Regions from separate parts of the Streptomyces sp. NPDC058459 genome, predicted to be linked through region 2. Evidence: riboswitches for the same ligand, from Rfam matches in the RefSeq annotation. Region 2 holds a riboswitch; the other holds the start of a gene.

Region 1 (16,106 bases), on a different contig from region 2:
GCTTCCATCTTCGTCCGAGCCGCCACGGCCACAGGCGTCCCGGTCACCATCGCCAAGTCAGGCGGCACCCCGGTCAACGCGGGCTCGATGCTGGCCGTCCTGGGCCTGGGTGCCCAGGGTGGCGAGGAGATCGTCCTCGCCTCCGACGCCGACGACGCGGACGTCGCGCTGGACCGGCTGGCCAAGCTGGTCGCCGAGGGCCTGGACGAGCTGCCCGAGACGGTCTGACCGATCCTTGCCGGAAGCCGCGTCGCCCCTTCTGCGGGCGGCGCGGCTTCTTTGTTCGCAGGACGGATGACTCGGGCAGATAACCCGGACGGATAATTCGGACGGATAATTCAGGGCACCACGAAAAGCGTGCCGCCGGCAATTGACGGCACGCCGCAAAAGGGCAGCACCATTGCCCGGCACGCGAATATCCCTCTTTGTATACAGCGCCCGTGTTAATGCCGGAGTCCCGCTGTGTTTACAGCATGTTGCGGGTGCCGGACGCGGTCGGCGGCCGCGGTGCGCGGCCGGTGGGCGACGGTCGCGCGCTCGATGTGCAGCGCCGTGACCGCCCGCGCGCGCTCGGCGTCGCCACGCGTCACCGCGTCCACGATCGCGCCGTGCTCCGCCCAGGTCTCCGACGGGCCGACCGGACCGGTGGGTCCTTCGTCGGGATACATCCAGGCGATCTTGCGGCGCAGCTGGGTGAGGGCCGAGGTCAGCGCCTGGCTGCCGCACGCCTGGGCGAGCGTCTCGTGGAACCAGCCGTCCAGCGCGCGCAGGTCGTCGCTGTCGCCGAGCCGCGCCCGCTCCTGACCCAGCCTGACCAGGCCGCGCAGCACCTTCAGATGGGCCTCGGTGCGCCGCTGGGCGGCCCGCGCGGCACCGAGCGGCTCCAGCAGCAGGCGCATCTCCAGCAGGTCGGCGGCCTCCCGCTCGCTGGGCTCCGCCACGCAGGCGCCCGCGTGGCGCCGGGTCACCACGAAGCCCTCGGCCTCCAGGGTGCGCAGCGCCTCGCGGACGGGGACGCGGGAGACGCCGTAGCGGCGGGCGAGGACCTCCTCGGTGAGCCGGGCGCCGCGCGCGTGGACCCCGGCGACGATGTCGTCCCGGATCGCCGTGCACACCGAGTGCGCCGGAATACGCATGACCCACCTCCGCCTCGATCCCGCGAAACGCCGGTGACAGCGTCCGTTCCGTGACTCTATGGCAATGCGCGGGGATTTCCGATGGCGTACCGGAATCCATGGCCGTTTTTTGGTCACCTTGCCGGAGAAAGGCTTCGGAAACGGCGAAAGCCCCGGCCTGGCGGGCCGGGGCTTTCGGGAGAACCGGGATTCAGACGTGCACGCCGTGCTTGCGGAGATAGGCGACAGGGTCGACATCGGACCCGTACTCGGGGCTCGTACGGGCCTCGAAGTGCAGATGCGGGCCCGTGACGTTGCCGGTCGCGCCGGACAGCGCGATCTGTTGGCCGGGGACGACCCGCTGGCCCACGCTGACGCCGATGGAGGACAGGTGGCCGTACTGGGTGTACATGCCATCGGCCATCTTGATCACGACCTCGTTGCCGTACGCCCCGCCCCAGCCGGTGGAGACCACGGTGCCGGCGCCGGCCGCGTGGACCGCGGTGCCGGCGGCGGCGTGGAAGTCGATGCCGGTGTGCGAACCGGACGACCACAGGGAGCTGGAGGACTGGTAGGCGGTGGAGACGTAGGAGCCGGTGACCGGCATGACGAAGGAGCTGAGGCGCTCGCGTTCGGCCTTGCGGGCGGCGCGCTCCCTGGTCTCGCGGGCCCGCTCGGCGGCGGCGCGCTTCGCGGCCTCCTCGGCGGCCTTGCGGTCGGCGGCCGCCTTCTGCGCGGTGGCCTGCGCGGCGATCTCGTCGCCGAGCGTGTCGCTGAGGGTGATGACGGGGGTGAGGCCGGTGTTCTCGGCCGGGATGTCCGCGGCGAGTGCCGGGGAGACCGCGAGGGTACCGACGACACCGGTGGTGAGGGCCGCGACACCGGCCGCGGTCGCTGCGGTGCGCTTGACCCGGCCGGGCTTGCGGTGCTTCCCGGGGGCGCACAGGAACGCCATGAGCGTGGGTGGTCCTTTCCTTCCCTCTCGCCTACCGGGTTAGCTGACGGGTTCGGAGCAGGAAGGTCTCCTACGGCCGCCCTCGCGCGTGCGCGGGCGCCCGATTCACCCCAGGGACTGCGGTGGGTCCCCGGCTCCCCTAGGGGACTCGGCGATGGCTGTCCGGTGCCGCGGGCGCGGCGCACTGCCTGACGAACAGCCCGGAAGAAGCTAAAGGGGACAGGAGCGGATCTTCAAACGAGTCCCGACTTTTGTAGCGCATCCCACACGTCAGGGAGGTGAACCCCCTCGCAATCCGGACATTCGGGGGCCGCTGTTCGAGCACGCTCCCGAACACGCGTGTGGGCCCTGGCGACTCATGTGCCATCAGGGCCCACGTGCGCGTGCCGGTTCGGCTACTCGGCCGTGACCACCTTGACCTCGCCGATGCCCAGCGCCTCGACGGACTCCTCGATCTGGGCCGCGTCGCCGACCAGGACCGTCACCAGCCGGTCGGCCGGGAAGGCGTTCACCACGGCGGCCGTGGCCTCCACGGTGCCGGTGGCGGCGAGCGTGCGGTACAGCTCCGCCTGGAAGTCGTCCGCCAGATGCTGCTCGACCTGGTCGGCCAGCGTGCCGGCGACCGCGGCGGCCGTCTCGTACTTCAGCGGGGCGACCCCGACGAGGTTCTGCACGGCCACGTCCCGCTCGGCGTCGGTAAGGCCCTCGGCCGCCAGCGTGTGCAGCACCGTCCACAGGTCCGCGAGCGCCGGGCCGGTGTTCGGGGTGTCCACGGAGCCGCTGATGGCGAGCATCGAGGCGCCGGTGCCGTCGGGGGCGGAGCGCAGCACCTGCCCGAAGGCACGCACGCCGTAGGTGTAGCCCTTCTCCTCGCGCAGGACTCGGTCCAGGCGGGAGGTGAGGGTGCCGCCGAGGCAGTAGGTGCCGAGCACCTGGGCGGGCCACACGCGGTCGTGCCGGTCGGAGCCGACGCGGCCGATGAGCAGCTGGGTCTGCACGGCGCCGGGCCGGTCCACGATGACCACGCGGCCGGTGTCGTCGGCGGTCACCGGCGGCACGGGGCGGGCCTGGCCGGGCGTACCCGTCCAGGCGCCCAGGGTGTCGGCGAGCAGCGCGTCGAGGTCGATGCCTTCGAGGTCGCCGACGACCACCGCGGTGGCGGTGGCGGGACGCACATGGCGGTCGTAGAAGGCGCGGACGGCGCCCGCGTCGATCTTCTCGACGGTCTCCTCGGTGCCCTGGCGCGGCCGGGACATGCGCGCGGCGGCCGGGAACAGCTCCTTGGACAGCTCCTTCGCGGCGCGCCGGGCCGGGCTGGCCAGCTCGTGCGGGATCTCGTCCAGGCGGTTGCGGACCAGGCGCTCGATCTCGCTCTCCGCGAAGGCGGGGGCGCGCAGGGCGTCCGCGAGCAGGGTGAGGCCCTTCTCCAGGCGGGAGGCGGGCACCTCCAGGCTGAGCCGGACGCCGGGGTGGTCGGCGTGCGCGTCCAGCGTGGCGCCGGCCCGCTCCAGCTCGGCGGCGAACTCCTCGGCGGAGTCCTTGTCGGTGCCCTCGGAGAAGGCGCGCGCCATAATGGTGGCGACACCGTCGAGACCGGTCGGCTCGGCGTCCAGGGGGGCGTCGAGCAGTACCTCGACGGCGACGACCTGCTGGCCGGGACGGTGGCAGCGCAGCACGGTCAGGCCGTTGTCCAGCGTGGCGCGCTCGGGTGCCGGGAACGCCCACGGCTTGGCCTCGCCGGCCTGCGGCTGGGGGTGGAACTCCATGGGGGCGAGCTCGGTCACTTGGCCGTCTCCTCGTCGTCGTTGCCGGCCTCTACGGTCGCTTCGTGCTCCGGGTCGTCGGGCACGCCGGTGTCCTCGACCGCCTCCGGGGACCTCGGCTCGTAGACGAGCACCGCGCGGTTGTCCGGGCGCAGGCGGGCCTTCGCGACCTCGCGGACCTCCTCGGGAGCGATGTCGAGGACGCGCTGTACGGCGGTCAGGGCGAGCTGGGGGTCGCCGAACAGGACGGCGTACCGGCACAGTTCGTCGGCGCGGCCCGCGACCGTGCCGAGGCGGTCCAGCCACTCGCGCTCCAACTGGGCCTGGGCGCGCTCCATCTCCTCGGGGGTCGGGCCCTCCTCCGCGAAGCGGGCCAGCTCCTCGTCGACAGCGGCCTCGATGACCGGGACCTCGACGTCGCCGGAGGTCTTCACGTCCAGCCAGCCGAGCGAAGGCGCGCCGGACAGGCGGAGCAGCCCGAACCCGGCGGCGACGGCGGTGCGGTCGCGGCGTACCAGGCGGTTGTAGAGGCGGGAGGACTCGCCGCCGCCGAGGACGGTGAGGGCGAGGTCGGCCGCGTCGGACGCGCGCGTGCCGTCCTCCGGGAGCCGGTAGGCGGCCATCAGGGCGCGCGCCGGGACCTCCCCGACGACGACCTCGCGCAGCTCGTCCCCGATGACCTCGGGCAGCGAGCCGTCGCGCGGGGCGGGCTTGCCGTCATGGCCGGGGATGGAGCCGAAGTACTTCTCGATCCAGGCGAGCGTCTGCTCGGGGTCGATGTCGCCGACCACGGAGAGCACCGCGTTGTTGGGCGCGTAGTAGGTACGGAAGAACGCGCGGGCGTCCTCCAGCGTGGCCGCGTCCAGGTCGGCCATGGAGCCGATCGGGGTGTGGTGGTAGGGGTGGCCCTCGGGGTAGGCCAGGGCGGTCAGCTTCTCGAAGGCGGTGCCGTAGGGGACGTTGTCGTAGCGCTGGCGGCGCTCGTTCTTGACGACGTCGCGCTGGTTCTCCATCGACTCGTCGTCCAGCGCGGTCAGCAGCGAGCCCATGCGGTCGGCCTCTAGCCAGAGGGCGAGTTCGAGCTGGTGCGCGGGCATCGTCTCGAAGTAGTTGGTGCGTTCGAAGCTGGTGGTGCCGTTGAGCGAGCCGCCGGCGCCCTGGACCAGCTCGAAGTGGCCGTTGCCCTTGACCTGTCCCGAGCCCTGGAACATCAGGTGCTCGAAGAGGTGCGCGAGGCCGGTGCGGCCCGGGACCTCGTGGCGTGAGCCGACGTCGTACCAGAGGCAGACCGCGGCCACCGGGGTCAGGTGGTCCTCGGAGAGCACCACGCGCAGACCGTTGGCCAGGCGGTGCTCGGTCGCTGTCAGGCCCCCGGAGCCTGCCTGGGCTGTGGTCGTGTGACCCATGGGCATGTACGTCCCTTCGCAAGCGGTGGCGGTCGAAACGAACCGCGGTTTTCCTGCCGTTCCCGCCACTGTATGCAAAGCGGGCGAAGGCCCGGCGGAGTTCCCGCCCGACGTACGCCCACAGCGGATCGACTAGCCTGCGTCAGGCGTGCTCATGGCGAGCGCGGCCCCCGGCCGGCCCACGGCGGTGGGGCCGCCGGACCGCCGAGCACCGGGGGCGGACCCGTACGGACCGGGTCGCGGCCCTCGTTGTCAGTGTCCCGGTCCACAATGGTCCGCGTCCGATCCGTCCCACGCCTTCAGCAAGGAGCCGGCAGCGATGGCCCGCCGCAGCACCAAGACCCCGCCGCCCGACGACGCGTTCGAGGAGAAGATCCTCGACATCGACGTCGTGGACGAGATGCGTGGCTCCTACCTCGAATACGCGTACTCGGTCATCTACTCCCGTGCCCTGCCGGACGCCCGGGACGGACTGAAGCCGGTGCACCGCCGCATCGTCTACCAGATGAACGAGATGGGCCTGCGCCCCGAGCGTGCCTATGTGAAGTGCGCGCGCGTGGTAGGCGAGGTGATGGGCAAGCTGCACCCGCACGGCGACACGTCGATCTACGACGCGCTGGTGCGCATGGCGCAGCCCTTCTCGATGCGCGTCCCGCTGGTCGACGGCCACGGCAACTTCGGCTCGCTGGGCAACGACGACCCGCCGGCCGCCATGCGGTACACCGAGTGCCGGATGGCCGCGGCGGCGAGCCTGATGACCGAGTCCATCGACGAGGACACGGTCGACTTCGCGCCGAACTACGACGGCCAGGAGCAGGAGCCGGTCGCGCTCCCCGCCGCCTTCCCGAACCTGCTGGTCAACGGCTCCTCCGGCATCGCGGTCGGCATGGCGACGAACATGCCGCCGCACAACCTGCGCGAGGTCATCGCGGCCGCCCGCCACCTGATCAGGTACCCGAACGCGGACCTGGACGCCCTGATGCGGCACGTCCCGGGCCCCGACCTGCCCACCGGCGGCCGCATCGTCGGCCTGGACGGCATCCGGGACGCGTACGCGAACGGCCGGGGCTCCTTCAAGATGCGTGCCACGGTCGCCATCGAGGCGGTGACCGCCCGCCGCAAGGGGCTGATCGTCACCGAACTGCCCTTCGCGGTCGGCCCGGAGAAGGTCATCGCGAAGATCAAGGACCTGGTCAACGCCAAGAAGATCCAGGGCATCGCGGACGTCAAGGACCTCACCGACCGCGAGCACGGCCTGCGCCTGGTCATCGAGATCAAGAACGGCTTCGTGCCGGAGGCGATCCTGGAACAGCTCTACAAGCTGACCCCCATGGAGGAGTCCTTCGGCATCAACAACGTGGCCCTGGTGGACGGCCAGCCGCTCACCCTGGGCCTGAGGGAGCTGCTGGAGGTCTATCTCGACCACCGCTTCGAGGTGGTGCGCCGGCGCAGCGAGTTCCGCCGCACCAAGCGGCGCGACCGGCTGCACCTGGTCGAGGGCCTGCTGACCGCGCTCGTCGACATCGACGAGGTCATCCGGGTGATCCGGTCCAGCGAGAACTCCGCGCAGGCCAAGGAGCGCCTGATGGAGCGCTACGGCCTGAGCGACATCCAGACGCAGTACATCCTCGACACGCCGCTGCGCCGCCTCACCAAGTACGACCGGATCGAGCTGGAGGCGGAGAAGGAGCGGCTCAGCCGGGAGATCGAGGAGCTGACCCGCATCCTGGAGTCGGACGCGGAGCTGCGCAAGCTGGTCTCGGGCGAACTGGCCGAGGTGTCGAAGAAGTTCGGCTCCGACCGGCGTACCGTCCTGCTGGAGTCGACGGCCTCCCAGGTGGCCACGGTGCCGCTCCAGGTGGCCGACGACCCGTGCCGGGTGCTGCTGTCCTCGACGGCGCTGCTGGCCCGTACGAGGGGCGCCGAGCCGGTGCCGCAGGAAGGCGGGCGCGCCAAGCACGACGTGATCATCTCCTCGGTCCCGGCGACCGCGCGCGGTGAGATCGGCGCGGTGACCTCCGGCGGACGCCTGCTGCGGATCAATGTGGTCGACCTGCCCCAGCTGCCGGACACGGCCACCGCGCCGAACCTCTCCGGAGGGGCGCCGCTGGCGGAGTTCGTGGCCCTGGAGGGCGACGAGACCGTGGTCTGCCTGACCACGCTGGACGAGAGCTCGCCCGGCCTGGCGATCGGCACCGAACAGGGCGTGGTCAAGCGGGTGTTGCCGGACTACCCGTCAAACAAGGACGAGTTGGAGGTCATCACCCTCAGGGAGGGTGACCGGATCGTCGGCGCGGTGGAGCTGCGCACCGGCGAGGAGGACCTGGTGTTCATCAGCGACGACGCCCAGCTCCTGCGCTACCAGGCGGCCCAGGTGCGCCAGCAGGGCCGTGCGGCGGGCGGTGTGGCGGGCATCAAGCTCACCGAGGGCGCGAAGGTGATCTCGTTCACGGCGGTCGATCCGGCCGTCGACGCGGTGGTGTTCACGGTGGCGGGCTCGCGGGGCACGCTGGACGACTCGGTGCAGACCACGGCCAAGCTGACCCCGTTCGACCAGTTCCCGCGCAAGGGCCGGGCCACGGGCGGCGTGCGCTGCCAGCGCTTCCTGAAGGGCGAGGACTGCCTCGCGCTGGCCTGGGCGGGCCCCGTACCGGGACGGGCGGCGCAGAAGACCGGCCTGCCGGTGGAGCTGCCGGAGCCGGACCCCCGCCGGGACGGCTCGGGCACCTCGCTGGCGAAGACGGTGTCGGTGGTGGCGGGCCCGGTGCTCTAGGGCCTGTACGGCGGATCTTTGTGGAGTAGCCCGCGGCGTCTGGTGCGTGCTCTCGGCGTGCGCCCGGATCTCCCTCGTACTGGACGTACTCGGGTGATTCGGTCGTGCGGCGAGAGTGCGTGCCGGGCGTCGCGGGCCCGCAAAGATCCGCCGGACAGGCTCTGGCGGCCCGCTACGGTGTGCCGGGCTCGTCCTCGGAGCCCGGCACATAGCGCAGCACGCCCCACATGGCCTGCTCGTCGGCCTCGGCGCCGCCGCCCCGGCACGCGTCCAGTTCCTTGCCGAGGGCGTCGGCGTCGATGCCGGTGCCGATCAGGACGAGCTGGGTGAGCCGGTCCGCGCCTGGCGGCCAGGGCTCGGGCCGGAAGCGCAGGAAGCGGCCCACGGCGTGCACGGCGTACCGGTTGCCGGGATCGTGGGCGCCGAAGTCCACGTACCCCTTGATCCGGTACAGCCCCTCCGGCCTGCTGTCCAGGAAGCGCATCAGGGCGCGGGGGTCCACAGCCACGTCGGAGACGAAGGACAGGGTGTCGTAGCCGGAGTGCAGATGCCCTGAGTGCTTCTCGTGCCCACCGTGACCGTGCAGGTCGTCGAAGGAGAGCTGGCCGACACGCTCCTCACCGGGACGGCAGTCGAAGAGGAACTCCGGGTCGACGCGGCCGTAGGTGGCGGGCAGTACGGCGCCCTCGGTGAGCGAGTGCACCAGGCCGAGGACGCGGTCGGCGTCGGGTGCCCGGTCGAGCTTGTTGACCACGACGAGGTCGGCGAGGGCGAGGTGCCGGTCGATCTCGGGGTGCCGGGCGCGGGTGGCGTCGAACTCGGCGGCGTCCACGACCTCGACGAGCCCGCCGTACATGATCTCCGGCCGCTCACTGGCCAGCACCATCCGCACCAGCTCCTGCGGCTCGGCGAGCCCGCTGGCCTCGATGACGATGACGTCGATCCCGGCGGCCGGAGCGGCGAGCCTGGCCAGATAGCCGTCCAGCTCGCTCGCGTCGACCGCACAGCACAGGCACCCGTTGCCGAGCGACACGGCGGAGTCCCCGAGCGCCCCGGCGACGGCCATCGCGTCGATCTCGATCGACCCGAAGTCGTTGACGACGGCCCCTATGCGGCTGCCCCCGCTGCGGTGGAGCAGGTGGTTGAGCAACGTCGTCTTCCCGGAACCCAGGAACCCCGCCAGCACGACGACCGGAATCTGCGGACCACGACTGTTCGCCAACGAGGGGCACCTTTCCCGGCGGACGGACTTCGACCTGGCCAGGATACGAGGACGGATCACCCTCCCGGCCGCGTACGACCCTCCGGTCACTCGGACCCCCCTGACTCAGGTTAGGCTCGCCTTTGTGAGTAGGTGTGCGACCGTCTCCCGGAACCTCGACGAGCCCGTTTCCGGTACGGCGGCCACGGCGACGACGTGGCTGCTGCTGGAACAGCCCGGCCCCTGGGGCGCCAAAGCGCTGACCGCGAGCCATCTGGACCCCGTGCTGGGCCGCGCCCTGGAGGCCGCCGCCCAGGACACCGGGGTGCGGGTGGCGCTGATCCGGCGTCCCGGCCGGCACGCCGACCCCGGCACACCGCCCGTACGGCAGGTGTACGTCGCCCACACGGTGCCCGGGAACGTGTGGCTGTACGGCGCCGCCACCAGCGACCCGCACCAGCTGTTCGGCCTGGACTTCGCCGCTCTGGGCGCCGGTGACCCCCGGTCCTTCGCGTCGGTCCTCGGTGGCCGCCCGCAGACCGGTGATCCGCTCGCGCTGGTGTGCACCAACGGCAAGCGCGACCGCTGCTGCGCCCTGCTGGGCCGCCCCCTCGCCGCCGAACTCACCGCGTCCGACGTGCCGGGCGTCTGGGAGGTCACCCATCTGGGTGGTCATCGCTTCGCCCCCACGGTGCTCGTGCTGCCGTACGGCTACGCGTACGCCCGCGCCGAGGCGCACACGGTCAAGGAGGCCCTGTACCGCGCCCGGGACGGGCAGGTCCTGCTGGAGGACTGCCGCGGCCGCTCTGCCTGGGACCGTCCCGGCCAGGCCGCCGAACTGGCCGTACGGGCGGTGACGGCCGAGTACGACGCGGACGCGCTGCACGTCGTCCGCACCGAAGGTGACGCGCCCCGCTGGGAGGTCACCGTCGCCCACGCCGACGGCCGGGGCTGGCGGGTGACCGTGGCGCGGACCGCCGCGCTGCCGCCGCGTCCGGAGAGCTGCGGGGTGGACGTGCTGGGCACCCCCGCGCGGATGGAGGTCGTGGGCGTCCGGGCACTGCACGCGACGACCCTGACAAGCTGACCGCCGCCCGGCACGACCGGCCGCGCACCGTCTCCGCCTGCCTCCCGCTCCCCCGGCCGGACGTCCGCGACCCGGTCTGCCCCGGCGGGCGTCGCGGTCCTGGCGACCGGGCTCTTCCTGGCGCCGCTCGGCGGACAGCTGGACCAGGAGGCGCGATGCGCCGCGCGCTGGTCATCGCGCAGGACCCGGCAAATCGCCGAGGGCGTCCGGAGCACACGGCCCAGCGTCGACGAGCCCGTGCAGGAGGCCGAGCGGATCAGACGGACCACGCACGCGGAGTACGTCGTCGTGATGGACACACGGGGGGTGCGCTGTCCCACCCGACCGCCGGGGAGATCGGCCGCCGCGTCTCCACCGACCCCGGCGGTGCGCTGGCCGGCCGCCGGGTGACGGAGATCGACCGAGGCACCCCGGGCCGCTCCGCGCGCGGCAAGGCGCCGCTCCAGGACGCCGGGCACCGGATCATCGGCGCGGTCCTCGGCGGGCAGCGCGTACGACAGCGTGCGCGTCGGACTGCCCGGCGCGATCCCCGGCCTACCGGCGTGCGTCGGGGGCGCGCCGGCGGTCGGGGCGGTGGCCGCCTGGCTGCTCTCCCGGCGGGTGCACCGGCAGACCCGTGACCCGGCCTTCAGCGACACCTCGGCGCTGCTCGCGGAGCGGGAGGCGAGGCTGCACGGCATCCGGGAGGCGTGGTCGCCCCGGCCGGAGCGCCGGTACCTTCGACAGCGGAGCAGGCGCGGGGGCACTGGCACTGGCACTGGCACTGGCACTGGCACTGGCCAACCTGGTCCGTCTTGGATCACACCACCAGGAGGAACCAGTGTCATACCCGGAACGGCTCACCCCCGAGGAGAAGCTCGCCGACGCGAAGAAGCTGCTGAGCCTCCCGCGCATCGTCGTGATCTGCGGCTCCACCCGCTTCATGACCGAGATGAACGACGCCGATCTACGGGAGACAGGCGCCGGGAAGATCGTCGTCAAACCGGGCTGTGACATGAAGTCGCCGCACGAACTCTGGTCCGATCCTGCCGAGGCCGAGGCGCTGAAGGTTCGACTCGACGATCTGCACCGGGCGAAGATCCGGCTCGCTGACGAGGTGCTCGTGGTCGGCGACTACATCGGAGACAGCACCCGAGCCGAAATCGCCTACGCCCGGTCGCTGGGCAGGCCCGTACGGTTCACGCACCCCGAAGTCGACCCTGCTGCATGACCCGGCTGGCCAGGATCTCGGGGTCGTCGACGAAGCTCGCGGCGAGCGCGATCCGGCCAGCCACTCACGGGCCTCCGCCCTGCGCACGCCCCCCTCACCGCCGGCCCCGGGGTTGTCGAGTAGCCATATGGAGCGGACGTCGGACCTGATCTGCGGTGTCCTGCACAGCGCGGAACAAGCGGGCCGCCTACGGCTGTCTCTCCGATACGGGGACACCGGGCGCCCCGAGCACCGGTACGCCTGGGTGACGCCGTGACGCGGTGACGTCACCCGGGCCGGGTGTACCTACACGGCGCCGGCGCCGGTCAGCGAACGTACCTCGGTCTCCGCGAACTTGGCCTCGTCCGGCACCTCGTCCGAGGTGACCGTGCCCAGCCAGCCGGAGAGGAAGCCGAGCGGGATGGAGACGATGCCCGGATTCTGGAGCGGGAAGTACTGGAAGTCGACGCCGGGGAACAGCGAGCCGGGGCTCCCCGACACCACCGGCGACAGCAGTACCAGGATCACTGCGGGGATCAGCCCCCCGTACACGGCCCAGACCGCGCCGCGCGTGGTGAAGTTCCGCCAGAACAGCGAGTACAGCAGCGTCGGCAGGTTCGCCGAGGCGGCCACGGCGAAGGCCAGGCCGACCAGGAAGGCCACATTGAGATTGCGGGCCAGCAGTCCGAGCGCGATAGCCACGATCCCGATGACGGCCGCCGCCACCCGCGCCACCGCCACCTCACCGCGCGGGGTGCTGGGCGTACGCCGGAGGGACGCGTACAGGTCATGGGCCACGGACGCGGACGAGGCCAGCGTGATCCCGGCGACCACCGCGAGGATCGTGGCGAAGGCGACGGCGGCCACGACCGCGAACAGCACCGTGCCCCCGGTGGAGGAGGCACCGCCGCCCAGGTCGAGCGCCAGCAGCGGGATCGCCGTGTTCCCGGCCGCGTTGGACCGACGCAGCGCGTCGGCGCCCACCACGGCGGTCGCTCCGAAGCCGAGGACGATCGTCATCAGGTAGAAGCTGCCGATGAGCCCGATCGACCACACGGTGGAGCGCCGGGCGGCCCGCGCGGTCGGCACCGTGTAGAAGCGGGACAGGATGTGCGGCAGACCCGCCGTCCCCAGCACCAGCGCCAGCCCCAGGCTGATGAAGTCGATCCGCGAGGTCCAGTCGCCGCCGTACTTGAGCCCCGGCGCCAGGAACGAGCTCCCGTGCCCACTGCGCTCGGCGGCGGTGAGCAGCAGCTGGTTGACGTCCCCGTGGAAACGCAACAGGACCAGTACGGTCATCACGATCGTCCCGACCAGCATCAGGACGGCCTTCACGATCTGGATCCAGGTGGTCGCCCGCATCCCGCCCAGCGACACGTAGATCACCATGAGCGCGCCCACCCCGATGACCGTCCACGCCTGCGCGGCCCCGCCGGAGCCCCCGAGCAGCAGCGCCACCAGACTTCCGGCGCCGACCATCTGCGCGACCAGGTACATCACGGACACGGTGACCGAGGAGGTGCCGGTGGCGATCCGCACCGGCCGCTCGGTCATCCGCGCGGCGACCACGTCGGCGAGGGTGAACCGGCCGCAGTTGCGGACCAGTTCGGCGGCGAGGAACAGCACGACCAGCCAGGCCACGAGGAATCCCACGCCGTACAGGAGCCCGTCGTAGCCGTACAGCGCGATGAGGCCGGTCACGCCGAGGAAGGAGGCGGCCGAGAGGTAGTCGCCGGAGATGGCGAACCCGTTCTCCAGCGGGGTGAACAGGCGCCCGCCCGCGTAGAACTCCTCCGCGGACCCCTGCTTGCTACGGCTCACCCAGGTGGTGATGCCCAGCGTCACGGCCACGAAGGCGCTGAACAGGACCAGCGCCAGCAGTTGGTGATTGCCGGTCACGAGGCGCCTCCCTGGATGCCGCGGGTCAGCTCCTGGGTGTCCCAGCGCAGTTCTAGCGCGGGCCGGTCACGCCGCAGCCGTGCGTGGCGCGCGTAGGCCCAGGTGAGCAGGAAAGTGCTGAGGAACTGCCCGAGCCCGGCGAGCATCCCCACGTTCACCGCCCCTATGACGGGCCGCGCCATCAGGCCGGGCGCTGCCGTCGCGGTGACCACGTACCCCACGTACCAGCAGAAGAAGGCGGCGACTCCGGGCACCACGAACCGTCGGTACCGGCTGCGCACCTCCTGGAACGCCTCGCTCTGCTGCACCGCGAGATACACCTCGCGTGCCCGAGCCGCCGCGATGTCCGGCTCGCCCTCGCTTCGGGGGTGCGGCACGGCCGGCGCGGGCATCCCGGCCCCGTCCAGTCCGCTCCAGCCGGTGGTCAGCGTGTCGTGCCAAGGGTCCTCGTGCCGCACATCGCGGGAAGTCACGTCCTGCTCTTCCTCGTTGTCGACCGAACTGCTCGGACCGTCCCCGGTACCGAACTGTCGGCCGTTGCTTGACTGCATACCCAAGGATGGACAGATCAGGAAGATCCCCGACACGTCTTCTCGTACATTTCACCCCATTAGGTGAGCCGCTCCCAGGGCCCGGGGACGAGGAACCTGGGGACGAGGAACGGGAGCACCGGCTGAGGCCGGTGCTCCCGTCGTCCCACCGCCCGGCCAAAGCCGGGCGCAGTCGCTTACGCGTCGATCCGCGAGCGGTCCAGCGTCGCCGCCGAGCTGGAGATGAACTCCTTGCGCGGCGCGACGTCGTTGCCCATCAGCAGGTCGAAGACCTGCTCGGCGGCATCGAGGTCCGCGAGGTTGATCCGGCGCAGGGTGCGGTGGCGCGGGTCCATCGTGGTCTCCGCCAGTTGGTCGGCGTCCATCTCGCCGAGGCCCTTGTACCGCTGGATGGAGTCCTTGTAGCGGACGCCCTTGCGCTGGAACTCCATGAGGGTGTCCCGCAGCTCACGGTCCGAGTAGGTGTAGACGTACTTGTCCTGGCCCTTCTTGGGCTGGACCAGCTCGATGCGGTGCAGCGGGGGCACGGCGGCGAACACCCGGCCCGCCTCGACCATGGGCCGCATGTACCGCTGGAAGAGCGTGAGCAGCAGGCAGCGGATGTGGGAGCCGTCCACATCGGCGTCGGTCATCATGATGATCTTGCCGTAGCGGGCGGCGTCGATGTCGAAGGTGCGGCCCGAGCCCGCCCCTATGACCTGGATGATCGCGCCGCACTCGGCGTTCTTGAGCATGTCGGTCACAGACGAGCGCTGCACGTTGAGGATCTTGCCCCGGATGGGCAGCAGCGCCTGGAACTCGGAGTTCCGGGCCAGCTTGGCCGTACCGAGCGCGGAGTCGCCCTCGACGATGAACAGCTCGCTGCGGTCGACGTCGTCACTGCGGCAGTCGGCGAGCTTGGCGGGCAGGGACGAGGACTCCAGGGCGGTCTTGCGCCGCTGGGCGTCCTTGTGCTGGCGGGCGGCCACCCGGGTGCGGGCGGCGGCGACCACCTTCTCCATGACCGTGCGGGCCTGCGCGGCGTCGTCCCGCTTGGTGGAGGTCAGGAACGCCTTCAGCTCCTTGGCGATCACCGCGGAGACGATACGGCGGGCCGCCGAGGTGCCGAGCACCTCCTTGGTCTGGCCCTCGAACTGCGGCTCGGCCAGGCGGACCGTGACGACCGCGGTCAGGCCCTCCAGGGCATCGTCCTTGACGACGTCGTCCTCGGCGACGCGCAGCATCTTCTTGGCGCGCAGCACCTCGTTCATCGTCCTGCTGACCGCCTGCTCGAAGCCGGCCATGTGCGTGCCGCCCTTGGGGGTGGCGATGATGTTGACGAAGGACTTCACGTTGGTGTCGTAGCCCGTGCCCCAGCGCAGCGCCACGTCGACACCGAGTTCGCGGGTGACCTCGGTGGGCGTCATCTGGCCGTGCTCGTCCAGGACCGGGACGGTCTCCTTGAAGGTGCCCTGACCCGAGAAGCGGAGCGTGTCGCAGACCGGCTTGTCGGTGGCCAGGTACTCGCAGAACTCGCTGATGCCGCCGTCGAAGCGGAAGGACTCCTCACCCTTGCTCCCGCCCTCGCCGAGACCGATCTCGTCGCGCACGAGGATGGTGAGGCCGGGCACCAGGAAGGCGGTCTGGCGGGCCCGCTGGTGCAGGTTGTCCAGGGAGAGCCTGGCGTCCTTGAGGAAGATCTGCCGGTCCGCCCAGTAGCGCACACGCGTGCCGGTCCGGTTCTTCGCGATCTTCTTGGTCTTGGTCAGGCCGGTCCCGGCCTCGAACCCGGCCTCGGCGCCGCCCCGGGCGAAGGTGCCCGGGACACCCCGGCGGAAGCTGATGGCGTGGGTGCTCCCCCCGCGGTCCACCTCTACGTCGAGCCGGGAGGAGAGCGCGTTCACCACGGAGGCGCCGACGCCGTGCAGGCCGCCGGAGGCCGCGTAGGAGCCGCCGCCGAACTTGCCGCCGGCGTGCAGCTTGGTCATGACGACCTCGACACCGGACAGGCCCGTCTTGGGCTCGACGTCCACGGGGATGCCGCGGCCGTTGTCCCGCACCTCCACGGAACCGTCGTCGTGGAGGATCACCTCGATGCGGTCGCAGTAACCGCCGAGGGCCTCGTCGACGGAGTTGTCGATGATCTCCCAGAGGCAGTGCATCAGGCCGCGGCTGTCGGTCGAGCCGA
Region 2 (14,622 bases):
CCCGGCGCCCTCCAGCACCGAGCGCAGTACGGCGGCGCGGGCGCCGGGTTTGACGCGCAGGGCCTCGGGGAGGTCACGGCAGGCGCGGACGACCTGGTTGTCGAGGAAGGGGGCGTGCAGCCGCTGCGAGCGGACCTCGGCGGCCTGTTCGAGGACGCGGAGGTCGGCCGCGTACCGGGCGAGGACGGTACGGGCGCGGAACTCGCCGGGTCTCTGTCCGGGCCCGCCGGCCGCCCGGTCGGCCCCGGTCTGGAGCAGAACCGATACTTCAGCCAGCGCCTCCCCGGTGAGCCACCGGGCGGCCGGACCGGGTCTCGCCCAGGTCAGCGCGGCCAGCGAGGCGCCGACCGGCCCCTTCGGCTCGTCGAACCGCCGCCGCATCAGCCGCTCGGCCAGCGCTTCCAGACCGGTGCGGTACGGGGTGCGGGACAGCCGCCGGGCGGCGCCGTACACCCGGGCGGGGACCAGGACCGAGCCGTCGGCGCGGGTGAGGGCGGCGACCGGGCGGACCAGATGGCGCCGCCGGCGGTCCAGCAGCAGGTCGGCCAGGCGGGCCGGGTGGGCGTCCAGCACCTGGCGGGCGCCGTGGCCGGTGAAGTGGTCGGCGCTGCCCGCCGCGAGCCGGGCGCGGTGCCGGGCGGCGGTGACCAGGGAGGGGCCGGGCTCGTCGGTGAGGGGTCCTTCGAGGTCGGCGTAGGGGAGGGTGTCCTCGGCGCCGGTGACCACCATGTGATGCAGGCGGGGGTTGGCGGCGAGGGCTCCGGCGCGCTCGAGTTCGGCCTCGCGTCCGCCGACGGCCAGGTCGTTGAAGGTGACGGCGAGGAGGCGCTCGCCCGCGCCGGTGCCGTGTCCGAGGAGGGTGCCGGGCCGGCCGGGGAGCCCGGCGGCGAGCAGGGCCAGGGTGCCGGAGGCGGGGCCGCCGGAGAGGTCGGCGCCGATGCCGGGCACCGGCATGCCGCGCGCCGCCCGGCGTTCGGCCGGGCCCATGCCGGGCACCGGTCCGGGGTCGAGTCCGGGTGCGTGCCGGGGTGCAGCGAGCCGGACCCGTACGGCTTCCACCAGGGCGTCCCGTACGGCGTCCACCGCGCGGTCGGGGTCGGCGGGGGGTGCGGCGACGGCGAGGGAGGCGACCGGCTCGTAGCCGGCGATCTCGCGCGCTCCGGCGCGCAGCACCAGCGCGTGACCCGGCGCGACGCGGCGTACGCCCTCGTAGGGGGTGGTGTCGCGCAGGGCGGCGGGTGCCTCGGGGGCGGCGAGGAGGGCGGCGAGGTGACCGAAGTCGAGGTTGGCCTCGGTGAGGTCGGCGAGCGGGAGGGCGGCGGTGGCGTAGGCGGTGCCGCCGTCCCAGGGGGCGTGGAAGACCGGGCGGGCGCCCGCGAGGTCACCGCAGACGGTGATGCGCCGGCCGGCCTGGACCACGGCGGTGTAGCTGCCCGGCCAGGCGGTGAGATGGCGCAGGGCGCCGCCGCGCGCGGTGAACAGGCCGCGCCGCAGCTCCTCGTCGGAGGCGCCGCAGATGCCGAGGACGGCGATGCGGTTCTGCGCGTCGGCGTGGACCACGCGGACCTCGTCGGGGCGCCAGTCGCCCACCGCCCACAGCGGATCGGGGTCGCCCCACAGGAGATGGGAGCCGACGGGGCGCAGGGTCTCGCCGTCGTACCCGGTGGCGCCCGCGGAGTCGGCACCGAGGGCGCGCGCGGCGGTGCTGCTCCAACCCACCAACCACCGCATCGACGCCTCCACAGGCTGTGGACCACCAGAGCACCGCACGAACGGACCCATGCTGCCACGAAGAACGCGCGGGGGAAGGGTGGTGGCGCCGCCTTCGATCGAGGGAAATCAGCAGGAAACGCGGTGGGACCCGGCGTGCGGCCGGGGCGGGCCGGGGCACGGCGGGCGGAGGGAACTCCCCTCCTGCCTGCGGGGGATGAAAAACGGACGCGGGACGGGGCCGATGCGAATGCGCCCCGCTTCACTCCCCCAGAACGCCCTTCGCGCCCTCAAGTGCCATGGTGGGAACGGGAATCAAGGAAGCGGAACGGCGGTAGTTTTCGGCCAATTTGGCGACCAGGCGCGGGATTTGAGCACGCTCCGTACAGGCCCTGCGGAGCGCACGGCGGTCCGGTGAGCGCGCTCGGCCCGGGAGGCGGGCGTCGCCTCCCGGACCGGTCCGCCGCCCGCGGGGATGTAGGCGGCGGCGTCCCCCAGCCCGCTGCACTCAAGTACAGCGGGCCGACCCACGCAGAGCCATGGAACCGCTCCCCCGGTGGCCGGAGAAGAGCGCACGGACAGGCGCACGGCCACACGCGCGGGGGCACGCCGCGACGCTCTGTGCACGGTGCGTACAGGGCCGCACTCCCGTACGGACCGCAATCGCGCCATCCGGAACAATGCCCCTTAACGCTTGGGATGCGGCGAACTACGCTGTGTTTACGAATGCCGCGTGGTTATGCCAGCGGGGCAGCCGTCTGTGTCGAGGGGTGGCGCATGTCCAGGGAGCAACGCGGGCCGAACGAGAAACTCGGCGCCGTTCTCGCCCTCGCGGGAATCAGCAACGCGGGCCTGGCGCGGCGGGTCAACGACCTGGGCGCGCAGCGGGGTCTGACGCTTCGGTACGACAAGACCTCGGTCGCGCGCTGGGTGTCGAAGGGGATGGTGCCGCAGGGTGCGGCGCCGCATCTGATCGCGGCCGCGATCGGGCAGAAGCTCGGCCGGCCGGTGCCGCTGCACGAGATCGGCCTCGCCGACGCCGACCCGGCGCCCGAGGTGGGGCTCGCCTTCCCCCGGGACGTGGGGCAGGCGGTGCGTTCGGCGACCGACCTGTACCGGCTCGACCTGGCCGGACGCCGTGCCGGGTCGGGGGGCATCTGGCAGTCGCTGGCGGGGTCCTTCGCCGTGAGCGCCTACGCGACGCCCGCTTCCCGGTGGCTGATATCCCCCGCCGACGGTTCGGTCGAGCGGGAGGCGAACTCCGCCGAGGGCGCCGTCGCACCGATCAGAGTCGGCCACAGCGATGTGCGGAAGCTCCGGGAGGCCGCCGAGGACGCCCGGCGCTGGGACTCCAAGTACGGGGGCGGCGACTGGCGTTCCTCGATGGTGCCGGAGTGCCTCAGGGTGGAGGCGGCCCCGCTGCTGCTCGGCTCCTACTCCGACGAGGTGGGCCGCGCCCTGTTCGGCGCGGGCGCCGAACTGACCCGGCTGGCGGGGTGGATGGCCTTCGACACCGGCCAGCAGGAGGCGGCCCAGCGGTACTACATCCAGGCGCTCCGGCTGGCCCGCGCGGCGGCCGACCTCCCGCTCGGCGGCTACGTCCTCGCCTCGATGTCCCTCCAGGCGACCTACCGGGGCTTCGGCGACGAGGGCGTGGACCTCGCCCAGGCCGCCCTGGAGCGGAACCGGGGGCTGGCCACCGCGCGCACGATGAGCTTCTTCCGGCTGGTCGAGGCGAGGGCCCACGCGCGCGCGGGCGACGCGCACGCGGCAGGCGCCGCCCTGAAGTCGTCCGAGGGCTGGCTGGAGCGGTCCCGGGAGGGCGACAGCGACCCCTCCTGGCTCGGCTTCTACGGCTACGACCGCTTCGCCGCCGACGCCGCCGAGTGCTACCGCGACCTCAAGGCACCCCGCCAGGTCCGCCGCTTCACCGAGCAGGCGCTGTCCCAGCCGACCGAGGAGTTCGTCCGCTCGCACGGGCTGCGCCTCGTGGTCTCCGCCGTCGCCGAACTGGAGTCGGGCAACCTGGACGCGGCCTGCGAGCAGGGCGTACGGGCGGTCGAGGTGGCCGGCCGCATCTCCTCCGCGCGCACCACCGAGTACGTGAAGGACCTCCTGCACCGCCTTGAGCCCTACGGGGACGAACCCCGGGTGGTGGAGCTGCGCGAGCGGGCCCGCCCGCTGCTGATGGCTCCGGCATAGCCGGCACAAGCCCGCTGTGGCGCGGTTTGAAGGCGTTGTCAGTGGCGCAGTGCACTATCGAGGCCGGGAGGTGGTGCGGATGCGGGCTGACGCGTACGACTGCGATGTGCTGGTGGTCGGCGGCGGCATCGTCGGGCTGTCGACGGCGTACGCCCTGACGCGCGCCGCGCCCGGCACGCGGGTCACCGTGCTGGAGAAGGAGCCAGGACCGGCCCGCCACCAGACCGGGCGCAACAGCGGGGTCGTGCACAGCGGCATCTACTACCGGCCCGGCTCGCTCAAGGCGCGGTACGCGGTGCGCGGCGCGGCGGAGATGATCAAGTTCTGCGCGGAGTACGGCATCGACCACTCCGTCACCGGCAAGCTGATCGTCGCCACCGACCGCGCCGAGCTGCCCCGGCTGCACGCCCTGGTGCAGCGCGGCCGGGAGAACGGCATCCCGGTCCGCGAGCTGGGCGGCGCCCAGATCGCCGGGTACGAGCCGGAGGTGCGCGGCCTGGCCGCGATCCACGTCGGCACGACCGGCGTCTGCGACTTCACAGCCGTCGCCCGGCAGCTGGCCCGCGCCTCCGGCGCCGAGATCCGGTACGGCGCGCGGGTCGTCCGGGTGGACCGGCGCCCCGAGCGGGGCGTGGCGGTGCTGACCTCGGCCGGCCAGGTGGTCCGCGCCCGCGCCCTGGTCAACTGCGCGGGCCTGTACTGCGACGAGCTGGCCCGCCTCACCGGGGACGAGCCGGGCGTGCGGATCGTGCCGTTCCGGGGCGAGTACTACGAGCTGGCCCGCCCCGAGCTGGTGCGCGGCCTGGTCTATCCGGTGCCCGACCCGGCGTTCCCCTTCCTCGGCGTCCATCTGACCAAGGGCCTCGACGGCGGGGTGCACGCAGGCCCCAACGCGGTCCCGGCGCTGGCCCGCGAGGGGTACGGCTGGGGCGTGGTCCGCCCGCGCGAGCTGGCGGGCACCGCGAGCTGGCCCGGTGCGTGGTCCCTGGCCCGCAGACACTGGCGGTACGGCGCGGGCGAGCTGTACCGGTCGGTGTCCAAGGGCGCCTTCCTGGACGCGGTGCGCCGGCTGGTGCCCGGGGTGGAGGAGCGGGACCTGGTGCGGGCGCCGGCCGGGGTGCGGGCGCAGGCGGTGAGGCGGGACGGGACGCTGGTGGACGACTTCCTCATCCGGGAGGGCGCTCGCGCGGTGCACGTACTGAACGCCCCGTCCCCGGCGGCCACGGCGTCCCTGCCCATCGGCCGCGAGGTGGCCCGGCGCACGCTGAAGACGCTGCGGGCCCTGTGAGGGGCGCCGTGACCGACCGCACGGCCCTCGGCGGCGGGGGGCGGGCCGGTGGAGCGCCTAAAATCGGACCCACTGTGTCTGACTCCGTGAACACCCCCGAAGCCGCCCGGCCCGCCGACGCCGAGCCGCGCACCGCGCTGCCCTCGGCGCCCGGACCGTCCGCCCGGACCTCCCGGAGCAAGGGCGAGCCCCGGTTCCCGGACGGCCCGCGGCCCGACCCCGCCGGATCGCACTTCGAGCGGCGCATCCGCAGCTTCCAGCCCCGGCGCAGCCGGGTCACCACCGGCCAGGCCGACGCGCTGGCCCGGCTGTGGGCCCAGTGGGGGCTGGACATCGACGGGCAGCGGGTCATCGACCTCGCGGAGCTGTTCGGCAACGCGGGCCCGGTCGTGCTGGAGATCGGCTTCGGCATGGGCGAGGCCACCGCGCAGCTGGCGGCGGCCGCCCCGGAGACCGGCATCCTCGCCGTCGACGTGCACACCCCCGGCCAGGGCAATCTGCTGAACCTCGCCGAGCAGGGCGGCCTGACCAACATCCGGGTCGGCAACGGCGACGCGATCATCCTGCTGCGCGAGATGCTCACCCCCGACTCCCTCGACGGGCTCCGCGTCTACTTCCCCGACCCCTGGCCGAAGAAGCGGCACCACAAGCGGCGGCTGATCCAGCCCGAGTTCCTGAACCTGGCCGCGACCCGGCTGGCGCCCGGCGCGATCGTGCACTGCGCGACGGACTGGGAGCCTTACGCCGAGCAGATGCTGGAGGTGCTCACCGCGCACCCCGACTTCGAGAACACCGTCCCGGACGGCGGTTTCGCACCGCGCCCCGCGTTCCGGCCGCTGACCCGGTTCGAGGGCCAGGGGCTGGACAAGGGCCATGTGGTGAACGACCTGCTGTTCCGCCGCGTACCGCACGAGAGCACGTAACCGCCTGCGGGCCGGAGAACGCCCGAGGCCGTCCGGTCCGGTCACCGTTAGGGTCGATGCCGTGGCCATCAGTCCGCCGTATCCGCACGGCTCCCCCCGACCTCCCTGGTGGCGGCGGGAGTGGGTGCGGCACGGAGCGCCGGCCGCGCTGCTGGCGCTGTCCGGGCTGGTGATCCTGGCGCTGGTGCGCCGGCAGACGGGTACGGAGGGCTTCCTCGTCGGGCTGGGGCTGGCCGTGGTGCCGGTGCCCTGGCTGACAGCCGCGTTCCGCTGGCTGGACCGGGTGCGGCCGGGGCCCTGGCGGAACCTGGTGTTCGCGTATGCGTGGGGTGCGTGCGCGGCGGCGCTGATCGCCATCGTCGCCAACAGCTTCGCCACCCACTGGATCGCCACCGCCACCGCGGACCCGGCGGACGCCGACACGCTCGGCGCGACGGTGATCGCTCCGGTGGTGGAGGAGTCCGCGAAGGCGGCCGCCGTGCTGCTGGTGTTCGTGTTCCGCAGACGGGACTTCACCGGGCTGGTCGGCGGCGCGGTGACGGCCGGGGTGACCGCGACCGGTTTCGCGTTCACCGAGAACATCCTCTACCTGGGCAACGCCTTCGGCACCGACCGGTCCATCGGCACCTCGGGCCTCGTCTCGGTGACCGCCGCTACCTTCTTCGTGCGCGCCGTGATGTCGCCGTTCGCGCACCCGCTGTTCACCGTGCTCACCGGCATCGGTTTCGGCCTGGCCGCGCTGCCCGTCCGGCGACGGCCGCTGGTGCGCGTGCTCTTCCCGGTGGGCGGGCTGCTCCTCGCCATGAGCCTGCACGCCCTGTGGAACGGCTCGGCCGCCCTCGGCCAGTTCGGCTTCCTGGTCGTCTACGGCGGCTTCATGGCCCCCGCCTTCGGCCTGCTGGCCTGGCTGCTGATCTGGTCCCGGCAGCGCGAACTGCGCGTGACCCGAGAGGAACTGCCCGTCTACGTCCAAGCCGGGTGGCTCGGCCCCGCCGAACCCTTCGCGCTCGGCTCGCTGCGCGCCCGCCGGCTGGCCCGCGACCACGCCCGCCGCTTCTTCGGCGGCCGCCCGGCCGCGCGCGCCGTGGTCCGCTACGAGAGCGACGCCACCGAACTGGCCCTCCTGCGCCACCGCGCCCGCGCCGGCCGCGTCGGCACCGAATTCGCCGGCCGGGAACGGGAGCTGCTGGCCGCGCTGTGGCAGAACAGGCATCCCGCCCGCCCCGCCCTCGACCACGCGGCCCGCGCCACCGCTCCCCCGCCGGCCCCGGTCCCGTACTGGCAGCGCTACGGCCACCCGGCGCCGCCGTACGCGGGGTACAACCCGTACCGCACGTGAGGGTGCGAGTGCGGTTCCGGGGGCGCCCGTCCACCCCGGGGGCGCGGGGGCGCGACCAGCCACGACGGACCGTCGATCGCGCACGCGCCCCCGGCCGGGCTCAGGCAGACGCCTCCGTCAGCCGCTCCAGCTCCGCGGCGGTCAGGGTCAGCTCGGCCAGGTCCAGCAGCGCCGGGAGCTGGTCGACCGTGCGGGCCGAGGCGATGGGCGCGGCGACCGTCGGCTGGGCGGCGAGCCAGGCGAGGGCGACGGTGGCGACGGCGGTGTCGTGGGCGGCGGCGACCTCGTCCAGCACGGCCAGCACCTTCCGCCCCCGCTCGGACTCGAGATGCTTGGCGGCGGAGCCGGCACGCGCGCTGTCCACCGTCGTACCGGGCCGGTACTTGCCGGTGAGGAAGCCGGAGGCGAGCGCGTAGTACGGGACGGCCGAGAGGCCCTCGCGGGCGGCGACGTCCTGGAGCGGGCCCTCGTAGGTGTCGCGGGAGACCAGGTTGTAGTGCGGCTGGAGGGCGACATAGCGGGCCAGGCCCGCGCGGTCGGAGAAGTCCAGGGACTCCTTCAGCCGCTCGGCGCTGATGTTGGAGGCGCCGATGTGGCGGACCTTGCCCGCCCGCACCAGCTCGTCCAGCGCGCCGATGATCTCCTCGACCGGCACCTCCGGCTGGTCGAAGTGGGTGTAGTAGAGGTCGATGTGGTCGGTGCCCAGGCGGCGCAGGGAGGCGTCGGCGGCGGCCTTGATGTTGGCGGCGGACAGGCCCTGGTACTCGGGGTGCTGGCTGACCTTGGTGGCGATGACCACCCGGTCGCGGACGCCCCGCGCACGAGCCCACTCACCGATGAGCGTCTCCGACTCGCCGCCCTTGTTGCCGTCGGCCCAGGCCGAGTACGCGTCGGCGGTGTCGATGAAGTTGCCGCCCGCGGCGAGGTAGGCGTCGAGGACGGCGAAGGACGTGTCCCGGTCGGCGGTCCAGCCGAAGACGTTGCCGCCCAGGGCGAGCGGGAAGACGTCGAGGGAGGAGGAGCCGAGCTTGCGCTGAGAAGCAGTCATGCCTCTAGTCAACGATCACCCGGGCCCCGTCCATTCCGCGTCTCAGGGATTGAGCCCCTTGCCGTGCAGCCAGGCGGCGGGGTCGATGCCGGTGGGCTGGCCGCCGGGGTGGACCTCCAGGTGCAGATGGGGTCCGGTGACGTTGCCGGTGGCGCCGACGCGGCCGATGACCTCGCCGGTGGCGACCTTCTGCCCGGCGCTGACGCTGATCGAGGACTGGTGGCAGAACCACAGCTCGGTGCCGTCGTCGAGGGTGAGGATCGTGCGGTAGCCGTACGCCCCCGCCCAGCCGGCCTCGGTGACCGTGCCGCTGTGGATCGCCTTGATCAGCGTGCCGGTGGGCGCGGCGAAGTCGAGCCCGGTGTGGTACCCGGAGGACCACATCGAGCCGGCCTGCCCGAAGGTCGAGGTGATCGTGTACGAGGAGGTCGGCAGCGTGTACTGCTTGGCCAGCGCGGCCAGCCGGGCCGTCTCGGCCTTCTTCTCGGCGTCGGCCTCCGCCTTCTCCTTGGCCTCGGCGGCCTTCACGGCGGCTTCCTTCGCGGCCTTGGCGGCGGCGTCGGCGGCCTGCTGGTCGGCCTTGGCGACGGCTGCGGCGGCGGCCCGGCTGTCGGCCTTGCTCTGCTGCCGCTCGGCCTGGGCCATGATCCGGCTGCGCAGTGCCTCGCCCGCGTCGGCGGCGGAGTCGTCATTGGCGACGGTGGCCGTGGCGGTGGCGGTGGCGACCCCGGAGAGGGAGGCGGCGGGCGTGTCCGTGTGGTGGTGCCCGTCGATCAGGGAGTCCACGGAGGGCAGGTCGGGCAGCGCGAGGGACACGGGCGGCTTGCCGGTGTTGGCGCTCGCCATGCCGCCCGCGCCGACGGCTGCGATGACGCCGACGCCGAGGACGGTGGAGCTGCGGGCGAGTCCGCCGCCGCGCTGTTTGGTCACCCGGTGGCGGCCGCGTACGGCGGCACCGAGGGAAACGGGGGAACCGAGAGACACGGACTCCTCGGTGGGGTTCCACTCCTCCCACGCGCCTTCCGGGGCACGGGGGGCGCCATAGGCGAAGGGCTCACTCGCGACCGGCGCGAACGGGGCTTGTGGGGCAGGCCGGTTGGACGCCACGCGGGCGCACTCCTTTCCCTCCTCCGCCTACCGGGTTAGCTGACGGGTTCGGAGCAGGAAGGTCTCCTACGCGCGTAAACCCGACGTGCTCCGAGGGCGGTGCACGGCGGATCGGGGCGCGATTCACCCCATGATGGTGGGTCCCCGGTTCCCTTGCGGGATTAGGCGTGGGCGCACGGCGCCGTCTCTGCTGACGGCTGTGACGACCGCACTGCGTTATCGAACGTTAATAGACACGCGCCCTGGATTCCAAGCCCGTCCGGCTTGATCGTTTGCAATTCCGACCGGGTGTTTATCCGCCAGGAACGGCACGAAAAGGGCGAGTTGACAGCGCTTCAGGAGTCACGGGGGTCTCGCTGGTGACTCAAAAACACCACGCACCCCGGGAAAGCACCGGAAAACACTCGGAGCCGGAATCCGATGTACTGGATTCCGGCCCCGAGTTTCAGTAGCGGGGACAGGATTTGAACCTGCGACCTCTGGGTTATGAGCCCAGCGAGCTACCGAGCTGCTCCACCCCGCGTCGTTGTGTCTGAAGCATACGTCATCCGGAGGGTCCGGCGCACACACCCGGCCGTGACGTGGGCCTCAGCGCGAGAGGTGGGCGTTCGGCCGCTGTGCGAGAGCGGCGTACTCGGGCACCGTCACCACCACCGCGCCCCCGGCGCCGAGCACTCCGGCGCCGTCGGCCGCGGTGACGAAGGTGTCCGGCTCGCGCCAGGCGGTGACCACCCGGCGCACCCCGGCCGCCAGGATCAGCCCGGCGCACGGAACGGGGCGGGAGGCACGGTGCGCGCAGGGCTCCAGGCTGCTGTAGACGGTGGCGCCGGGCAGGCGCGGGTCGGCGGGGTCCAGCTTGGCGAGCGCGGCCTCCTCGGCGTGCACCACCGGGTCGCCGCCCTCGCGGGAGTGTCCGCGCGCCAGCTCGGTGCCGTCCGCCGCGACGACCACCGCGCCGACGCTGAAGGCGGTGGCCGAGGGCGGGCAGAGCGCGGCCAGCTCACAGGCGGTGCGCAGCCAGCGCCGGTCGGCGGCGGTGTCCAGCGGGCCGGTGCCGGGGGCGGTGGGCTCGTACGTCATCAGGACGACGTCCTCGATCCGGCGCGTGCCCGTCAGCCGCAGCCGGCCGCCCTGGTAGGCGCCGGGGCCGAAGAGGCGGGGGGCGGCCGGGTCGCCGACGAGGAGCGGGGCGAGGACCAGCTGGAGTTCGTCGGCGAGGCCCTGTCGCAGGAGCTGGGTGTGCACGGTGCCGCCGCCCTCGACCATCAGCCGCCGTACTCCGCGCACGTCGTGCAGATGCGCGAGCAGCGCCCGCCAGTCGAGGCCGGCGCCGAGCGGGACCACGTCGGCGGTGTCCCCGAGGAGGCCCGCGGCCCGCTTCGCCCCCTCGTCCGTCGTGTAGACGAGCCTGGCCCCGCCGGAGTGCCAGAAATTGGCCCCCGGGTCCAGCTCACCGGTCCCGGTGACGGTCACCTTGAGCGGGTACTCCGTCCGCCCTTCGGCCAACCGCGCCGCCCGCCGCTCGGCCGAGTTGACCAGGAGCCGGGGGTTGTCGGCGCGGATGGTCCCGGCGCCCACGAGGATCGCGTCCGCCGACGCCCGCACCTCGTCCACCCGGTCGAAGTCGGCGGGGCTGGACAGCAGCAGCCGCTCGGGGCCGGTGTCGTCCAGGTAGCCGTCGAGCGAGACGGCGGCGGACAGCAGGACATGGGGGTAGGGCATGGAGGCGCTCTCTTTTGGCTCTGGTGGCTCTGGTCGGCTCTGGGCTCTGGGCTGTGCGGCTCTGGCTGCGCGGGGTGTGCCTGTGCGGGTGTGCCTGTGCGGGGTGTGCCTGTGCGGGGTGTGCCTGTGCGGGGTGTGCACCCCTTTTCTACTCCGTACCGGTGCGCGTGCCGCCCAGGGAGGGATGAGTACGGCTACTCATCCCCGGGCGCGCGGCCTGTCCCACTGTGGAGGTCACCGAACCGAAGGAGACCTCGTGCCGCCCACCGTCCGCCCTCGCCGCCTCTTCACCCTCGCCACCGGCAACTGGTTCTCGCGGGGCTATCTCGCCGTGGTCGCCGTGGCGATCGGGTTCTTCCTCTGGGCCGTGTACCTGTCACCCGACCCCGGTTTCGCCGGGATATGGCCGCTGATGGCCACGGCGCCGCTCAGCGTCCTCGTCGTCGCGGTGTCCGGGCCCCTGGAGGGCCTGCCGAGCCCGCTGCTGTTCACCGCCGGTACCGCCCTGGCCGGCCTCTGCAACGCCGCGCTGCTCGGCCTGCTGGTGCGCTCCCTGCGGCGCTGAAACCCACGGCGGGTATGGAGCGAGGAAAAAACTGCATAAGCCACCGGATGGCATGGCCTCATCAGCTACGGTGCCCCTTTGGCCATCTCCTTCACCAATTCCCCCTGGAGACGGGGAAGTCGTGAAGGCTCAGCAGGTCAGTCATCCAGGGGAAGGCATCCGAACCGGTATGAGAGCGCGTTGGTGGGGGACGGGCACGGTAGTCGTCGCGGCGGCCGTGTGCGGGACGTTGGTCGTACAGGGGGTGGGCGGGGACTCCGGGCAGGACGGCAAGGCCGTCGCAGGGCGTCCCGCCATCACTACCGACGGCATCGTGTACCTGAAGTAGCCCCACCCCGCGACGGCGGCGCCCCCAGCTCAGCACCTCTCCGGGCTGGGGGGGTTCCCGCAAAAACGTCGGCTCATCCGCATCCGGGACTTCGTCGCCCGCCATCGGGAACCCCGGCCACCGGTAGCGCGTTCCCCCATCGCCGCTGCGGGTGTCCCTGGCGGTTTCGGCGGCCGCCCGAGAGTGGCTGCCGGCCGTACGCGAGCGGGCGCTCGACGCGGCGTACCAGGGGTTGCTGGAGAAGGAACTGGTGCGGGAGCAGGGACGACGGGTCCTCGGCACCTTCGGATCGGTGAAGTACCCGGTCACGGGCCGGTCGGACTCGTGGCGCTGCGCGGACGACTGGCAGCGGTCCTGGCGCGGGGCCAGGACCCTGATGAGCGTACGGCGGCACTGATACACCCTGCTGCACCACGCGGGCCTCCAGGCCGTCATTCCGCGGGACCCCGCGGCGGAGACACCCGAGTACCGCCTGACATCGACCACCGAGGGACAGGGCCCGGCCGCGGCACTCGGCGACACGATCCGCACCACGCTGGCCGCCCGCACCACGGTCATCGCCTCGTCCGCCGTCTTCGGAGGGTGAGGCCGTTTCGTCATGTCTGGACCCGATGCGGGCGGAGTGCCGAGCCGGTAGCCTCCCCCGCATGGCTGATCACCTGACCATCTCCACCGCGACCGAGACCCGCGAACAGGCCGTTGCTCTCGCTCAGTCCGCCGTGCAGGCCCGGCTTGCCGCAGGCGCCCAGATCATCGGACCTGTTGCCAGCGTCTTCTGGCATGACGGGGAGTGCGGCACCGGCGAGGAGTACCAGCTGCTGCTTACGACCAGCACCGCCCGCTACGCGCAGTTGGAAGCGCTGCTGGTGGAGCAGCATCCATGGACGAACCCCGAGGTCCGAGCCACACCGATCGTCACGGGCGCGGCCACCTATCTGGACTGGGTCGACCGCAGCACCGCTGACTAGACCTTCTGCGCCATCAACTCGGCCACCGCCGGCACCGTCGCATACTCCGCTGCAAGTGCGGACACGACATGTGCAATGCGGTGGCGGGGCCGTGCCGACGCGACGCCGTCAGCTAGCTCGATGGCGCGCGCGGTGATCCGGGCTGCCTCTTCGACCTCACCTGCGTGGGCGTATGCCTCGGCAAGCCACGTCGAATACAACGCCTTGTCCCGCGCGTGTGCATCGTCGAACTGAGCGAGGGCACGCACCAGCAGCGGGACCGCACGCAGGGGCCGTCGCAGCTCCGTCCAGCACCGGCCCGCCATGATGTCCAGCTCAGTGTGATCCACCCACGCCGCCCAGTCGGGTTGCGGCTCCCCAGCCTCGGCGCTGCCGAGCGCCTCTCGGGCGGCGGTGAGAGCCCGATCTGTGGCATCTGAGTCCCCGGCGACGGCAGCCGCGTAGGCGTACCGCTCCCACAGCAGGGCCCGGACAGTCGCCGGAGTACGAGCGGTGACGGCCTCGCAGGCGCGGCCCGCAGTGGCGGCAGCCACGCGTGGGTTGGCGGCCACTGCCTGGTAGTCCATGAACGCAAGTGCGTTCCCCGCGAGGTCAACCGCACCGGCCTGCTCAGCCGCTGACCGGCTCTCCCGGTACAGGGTGCTTGCGTCCTGCTCCCGGCCACCGTCGAAGCCGGCCCAACCTGCCTGCTGCGCCTGCTCGGCGCACAGGGCAAGCAGTTCGCGGCCTACGCTTTCGCTGTAGGAGCCAGTGCGCAGGGCTCGCTTGGTGTCCTGGTATTCGGCAACGTAGACACGGTAGGTGTCACCGCCGCCGAGCAGGTCGTCCAGGCGGCGCAGGCGGGCGACGCGCTCCCGCAGCCGCTTGACGGCGGCTTCCCCGATCCGGCCCGGCGCCGAGGACGACGAGAGCCCCACGGGCAAGGTCGCGGCCAGGCCGGCCGCCCCGGCGGTCTGGAGAATCGCCCGTCGCCCTACGGAATGTTCAGCTGCGGTCTCCCACGGCCGGGGTGCGAGGCCGACCATGCATCCGGGGACTCTCATCGCGTCGGCTATGGCCGCGATCTTCTCGTAGGTCTCCACGCGGCCTCGCCCACGGGCGAGTGCACCGACCCGTTCCGGCTTGATACCGCACTCGGCCGCCAGCTTCGAGTAACTGATACCGGCCTCCGAGCGGGCGAGCCGAAAGACTGTGCCGAAGTCGTGCGTCCGCAGCGCCTCGCGCAGCTCGGGCAGGTCAAGAACGCCGGCGGGCAGGGCCGTAGGCGGCTCGATCACCGTCATATTTCCTCCCGAGCGTGGCGGCCTGGCTCGCCGGCCGGCCTACCCATGGTGGGGATACCCATCGACGGGATGGTCACTGCCCCGGAAGCCCGCATGGTGAGTATCAGTCCCCAGCCACCGCGCTACCGGCCCTGGGGTT

The links. A riboswitch is a leader RNA that binds a small molecule or an ion and turns the genes downstream of it on or off. The one in region 2 is predicted to bind cyclic di-AMP.
Region 1: linked by a shared signal. The riboswitch ahead of ACFWN1_RS07055 (M23 family metallopeptidase) and the one ahead of ACFWN1_RS05610 (M23 family metallopeptidase) in region 2 are both predicted to bind cyclic di-AMP.

What each region holds. Positions count from the first base shown of each region.
Region 1 covers NZ_JBHXLV010000022.1:3,755-19,860, reverse strand. Annotated here, with positions in the region: gene ACFWN1_RS07065 (HPr family phosphocarrier protein) at 1-228, shown strand, start outside; gene ACFWN1_RS07060 (GntR family transcriptional regulator) at 444-1,136, opposite strand; gene ACFWN1_RS07055 (M23 family metallopeptidase) at 1,327-2,070, opposite strand; cyclic di-AMP (ydaO/yuaA leader) riboswitch at 2,084-2,234, opposite strand; gene ACFWN1_RS07050 (M16 family metallopeptidase) at 2,466-3,854, opposite strand; gene ACFWN1_RS07045 (M16 family metallopeptidase) at 3,851-5,245, opposite strand; gene ACFWN1_RS07040 (DNA topoisomerase (ATP-hydrolyzing) subunit A) at 5,559-8,012, shown strand; gene ACFWN1_RS07035 (CobW family GTP-binding protein) at 8,185-9,234, opposite strand; gene ACFWN1_RS07030 (sucrase ferredoxin) at 9,359-10,300, shown strand; partial or broken gene ACFWN1_RS07025 (histidine kinase) at 10,400-10,987, shown strand; gene ACFWN1_RS07020 (hypothetical protein) at 11,121-11,510, shown strand; partial or broken gene ACFWN1_RS07015 (two-component system response regulator) at 11,587-11,766, shown strand; gene ACFWN1_RS07010 (cation acetate symporter) at 11,796-13,388, opposite strand; gene ACFWN1_RS07005 (DUF485 domain-containing protein) at 13,385-13,939, opposite strand; gene ACFWN1_RS07000 (type IIA DNA topoisomerase subunit B) at 14,116-16,106, opposite strand, start outside.
Region 2 covers NZ_JBHXLV010000016.1:1,175-15,796, forward strand. Annotated here, with positions in the region: gene ACFWN1_RS05580 (asparagine synthase-related protein) at 1-1,731, opposite strand, end outside; gene ACFWN1_RS05585 (MFS transporter) at 2,488-3,912, shown strand; gene lhgO (L-2-hydroxyglutarate oxidase) at 3,992-5,200, shown strand; gene trmB (tRNA (guanosine(46)-N7)-methyltransferase TrmB) at 5,275-6,123, shown strand; gene ACFWN1_RS05600 (PrsW family intramembrane metalloprotease) at 6,185-7,462, shown strand; gene ACFWN1_RS05605 (aldo/keto reductase) at 7,563-8,510, opposite strand; gene ACFWN1_RS05610 (M23 family metallopeptidase) at 8,553-9,617, opposite strand; cyclic di-AMP (ydaO/yuaA leader) riboswitch at 9,627-9,795, opposite strand; tRNA gene ACFWN1_RS05615 (tRNA-Met) at 10,067-10,140, opposite strand; gene ACFWN1_RS05620 (dihydrofolate reductase family protein) at 10,206-11,339, opposite strand; gene ACFWN1_RS05625 (SCO4225 family membrane protein) at 11,596-11,904, shown strand; gene ACFWN1_RS05630 (hypothetical protein) at 12,384-12,629, shown strand; gene cutA (divalent-cation tolerance protein CutA) at 12,880-13,200, shown strand; gene ACFWN1_RS05640 (helix-turn-helix domain-containing protein) at 13,197-14,483, opposite strand.